Regions from separate parts of the Streptomyces sp. NPDC026515 genome, predicted to be linked through region 1. Evidence: predicted binding sites of a transcription regulator. Region 1 holds the regulator's gene; the other holds the start of a gene.
The links. The regulator HrcA, encoded in region 1, represses chaperone genes, less so after heat shock. The targets are predictions, from matches to a motif close to TTNGCACTCNGNNNNNCNGAGTGCNAA.
Positions count from the first base shown of each region.

Region 2: the regulator HrcA is predicted to act here: its motif matches at 825-851, upstream of groL (chaperonin GroEL).

Region 1 is NZ_JBVHQD010000015.1:29,047-31,248, forward strand. Features, by position in the region: gene dnaJ (molecular chaperone DnaJ) at 1-620, opposite strand, end outside; gene hrcA (heat-inducible transcriptional repressor HrcA) at 621-1,637, opposite strand; gene ACZ4O3_RS28745 (MBL fold metallo-hydrolase) at 1,801-2,202, shown strand, end outside.
Region 2 is NZ_JBVHQD010000006.1:444,253-446,454, reverse strand. Features, by position in the region: gene ACZ4O3_RS15155 (cold-shock protein) at 378-584, shown strand; gene groL (chaperonin GroEL) at 1,014-2,202, shown strand, end outside.

The DNA.
Region 1 (2,202 bases):
CCGTCACCGGCGCACTCCGGGCACGGGGTCGGGACGACCGTGCCGAAGCCCTGGCACTGCGGGCAGGGCCGCGAGGTCATGACCTGGCCCAGGAAGGACCGCGTCACCTGCGAGACCTCACCGCGGCCGCGGCACATGTCGCACGTCTGGGCGGAGGTGCCCGGCGCCGCGCCCTCACCGTTGCAGGTGTTGCAGACGATCGCCGTGTCGACCTGGATGTCCTTGGTCGTACCGAAGGCCGCCTCGTCGAGCTCCACCTCGATCCGGATCATGGCGTCCTGGCCCCGGCGGGTCCGCGAGCGCGGTCCGCGCTGCGACGCCGTACCGAAGAACGCGTCCATGATGTCCGAGAAGTTCCCGAAGCCGCCGGCCCCGAAGCCGCCCGCGCCCGCGCCGCCGCTCTGCGAGAGCGGATCGCCGCCGAGGTCGTAGACCTGCTTCTTCTGCGGGTCCGAGAGCACCTCGTAGGCGGCGTTGATCTCCTTGAACCGCTCCTGGGTCTTCGGATCCGGGTTGACGTCCGGGTGCAGCTCGCGCGCGAGCCGACGGAAGGCCTTCTTGATCTCTTCCTGCGACGCGTCGCGGCGCACGCCGAGAACGGCGTAGTAGTCCGTGGCCACTTACGACTCCGCCAGGATCTGTCCGACGTACCGTGCCACCGCTCGTACCGCTCCCATCGTTCCCGGATAATCCATGCGGGTCGGTCCGACCACGCCGAGTTTGGCGAGTGCCTCGCCGCCCGAACCGTAGCCGACCGACACCACGGACGTGGAGTTGAGTCCCTCGTAGGCGTTCTCGTGACCGATGCGTACGGTCATGCCCGAATCCCCCGCCTCGCCCATGAGCTTGAGGAGCACGACATGCTCCTCCAGAGCCTCCAGGACGGGCCGGATCATGAGGGGAAAGTCATGTCCGAAGCGGGTGAGATTGGCGGTGCCGCCGATCATCAGCCGCTCCTCGTTCTCCTCGACGAGCGTCTCCAGCAGGGTGGAGAGCACCGCCGAGACCGTGCCGCGGTCCTCGGCCTCGAAGGCGTCCGGCAGGTCCTCCACCAGCCGGGGCACGTCCGAGAACCGACGGCCGGCGACCCGGCTGTTGAGCCGCGCCCGCAGGTCGGCCAGCGACGACTCCCCGAAGGGCGCCGGGCAGTCGACCATCCGCTGCTCGACCCGCCCGGTGTCGGTGATCAGCACCAGCATCAGCCGGGCCGGCGCGAGCGCCAGCAGCTCCACGTGCCGCACGGTGGACCGCGTCAGCGACGGGTACTGCACGACCGCGACCTGCCGGGTGAGCTGCGCCAGCAGCCGTACCGTCCGTGCCACGACGTCGTCGAGGTCGACGGCGCCGTCGAGGAAGTTCTGGATGGCCCGCCGCTCGGGCGCGCTCATCGGCTTGACGCCGGCCAGCTTGTCGACGAACAGCCGGTACCCCTTGTCGGTCGGGATCCGGCCGGCGCTGGTGTGCGGCTGGGCGATGTACCCCTCGTCCTCCAGGGCGGCCATGTCGTTGCGCACGGTCGCCGGGGAGACACCGAGGTTGTGGCGCTCGGTCAGCGCCTTCGACCCGACCGGCTCCTCGGTGCCGACGTAGTCCTGGACGATGGCGCGCAATACCTGAAGCCTGCGTTCACTCAGCATGCGGCGCCACACCTCCAGAAAGTCGTCCCCGCGGCCTTTCGGGCCTTTCGTCTGGCACTCTGCGAGCCCGAGTGCCAGCATCCCCGGCCCAGTGTACGGCCGTCGGGCACCGACTGGGCAAGGCCGGTCGGGACCCGTTGCGTTCTGCGGCTAGCGTCGCGGTATGACGGTGACTTGGGAAGAGCTGGGCTGGGAGCGGCTGGCCGCGGGGGTCGGCCGGTGCCGGCTGCCGGGCTGGGACTGCACGGCCGGGCTGGTCCTCGGGGCGGGCCCGGTCCTGATGGTGGACGCCGGGTCGAGCCTGGCGGAGGGCGTGCGGTTGCGCGAGCAGGCCCAGCGGCTGGCCGGGCGCCGTGTGACTCATCTCGCGCTCACCCATCCGCACTTCGACCACGTCTTCGGCACCCCGGTCTTCGCGGGCACGGCGGTCTACGCGGCGGCGGGCACCGAGTCCGTCCTCGCCCACGGCCGTGAGGCACTCCGCCTGGACGCGGTCCGCAACGGCCTGCCGGCCGCAGAGGCCGAGGAGGCCGCCGACGCGCTGCCCCTGCCCCGCCACCCGGTC
Region 2 (2,202 bases), on a different contig from region 1:
GAGAGAAGCGGAGGGGGCAATTCTGTGTGGTTGAGCGCGGTACAGTTGGGGAACGCGGTCCCGATCTCCAGGTCGGAAGCCCCGTATTCGATACCGCCGACCCGCCAAGAAGTAGCCAAAGTGCGCGGGTTGTACGCGGCTTTTGTGGCTTTTATAGGGCCCGACTTGCCCTGAATTCGGCCGAATTCTTGCTACATTCCGGACCCTTCCCGTCCAGAATTCTCGTCCGATTGACCTGTTGCAGACGGCAGTTGGACAGATACATTCAGCCGCGGTCGACGCGTTCCGGCGCACGCCCCCAACCATTGGGGGGTGAGGTCTGACCCGGATCCGCGAAGTGTGGATCTGTGCAAGGGCCAGTAATAGGGGAGTTAGGCATGGCTCAGGGCACCGTCAAGTGGTTCAACGCGGAGAAGGGGTACGGCTTCATCGCGGTCGACGGTGGTGCGGATGTTTTCGTCCACTACAGCGCGATTCAGATGGACGGCTACCGCACCCTGGAGGAAGGTCAGCGGGTCGATTTCGAGATCTCGCAGGGCCAGAAGGGGCCGCAGGCGGACATGGTCCGGCTCGCGACCGGCTGAAGCGCGCGCCGACTGACAGCGTCGTTCTTCTCTCTTTGTCAGAGGGCTCGTATCCCATGGGGAGTCATGGGTTACGAGCCCTTTGGCATGCCCGGGACGAGTTGGCCCTGGCGCGCCCGCCGTGCGTCCCGGCGCGGTCCGGCCCGGGGCCGTGGCGCGGACCCCGGTCTCCGGGAGGCGCTTGCGTCCGCCCGTCACCCGGCCACCACCCCTCGACGGGCACTCGCTTCGCGAGCGCGCCTTGCACTCTCGATGGGCGAGTGCTAATCATTGGCGTTAGCACTCTGAAGGTGAGAGTGACAAAAATGGACCGGGTCGGTGAGGCCCGCAGGCCGGGTGGGGCAAGGAACCCACGGGTCGGCGAGCCGTCCGTCGCGGGCGCGGGCGCGGTCCGAAGACTCACCCCCAGTCCTGGAGGGACCACTTCACATGGCCAAGATCATCGCGTTCGACGAGGAGGCGCGGCGCGGCCTTGAGCGCGGTATGAACCAGCTCGCCGACGCCGTCAAGGTCACCCTCGGCCCCAAGGGCCGCAACGTCGTCCTTGAGAAGAAGTGGGGCGCCCCCACGATCACCAACGATGGTGTCTCCATCGCCAAGGAGATCGAGCTGGAGGACCCGTACGAGAAGATCGGCGCCGAGCTGGTCAAGGAAGTCGCCAAGAAGACGGACGACGTCGCCGGTGACGGTACGACCACCGCGACCGTTCTCGCCCAGGCCCTGGTCAAGGAAGGCCTGCGCAACGTCGCGGCCGGCGCCAACCCGATGGCTCTGAAGCGCGGTATCGAGAAGGCCGTCGAGGCCGTCTCCGGTGCCCTTCTGGAGCAGGCGAAGGACGTCGAGACCAAGGAGCAGATCGCCTCCACGGCCTCCATCTCCGCCGCCGACACCCAGATCGGCGAGCTCATCGCCGAGGCCATGGACAAGGTCGGCAAGGAAGGCGTCATCACCGTCGAGGAGTCCCAGACCTTCGGTCTGGAGCTGGAGCTCACCGAGGGTATGCGCTTCGACAAGGGCTACATCTCGGCGTACTTCGCCACCGACATGGAGCGTATGGAGGCGTCCCTCGACGACCCGTACATCCTGATCGCCAACTCGAAGATCGGCTCCGTCAAGGACCTGCTCCCGCTGCTGGAGAAGGTCATGCAGTCGGGCAAGCCGCTGCTGATCATCGCCGAGGACGTCGAGGGCGAGGCCCTGTCGACCCTGGTCGTCAACAAGATCCGCGGCACCTTCAAGTCCGTCGCCGTCAAGGCCCCGGGCTTCGGCGACCGCCGCAAGGCGATGCTGAACGACATCGCCATCCTCACCGGCGGCGAGGTCATCTCCGAGGAGGTCGGTCTCAAGCTGGAGAACACGACCCTCGACCTGCTGGGCCGCGCCCGCAAGGTGGTCATCACCAAGGACGAGACCACCATCGTCGACGGCGCCGGCTCCACCGAGCAGGTCCAGGGCCGGGTCAACCAGATCCGCGCCGAGATCGAGCAGTCCGACTCGGACTACGACCGCGAGAAGCTCCAGGAGCGCCTGGCGAAGCTCGCCGGTGGCGTCGCCGTCATCAAGGCCGGTGCCGCGACCGAGGTCGAGCTCAAGGAGCGCAAGCACCGCATCGAGGACG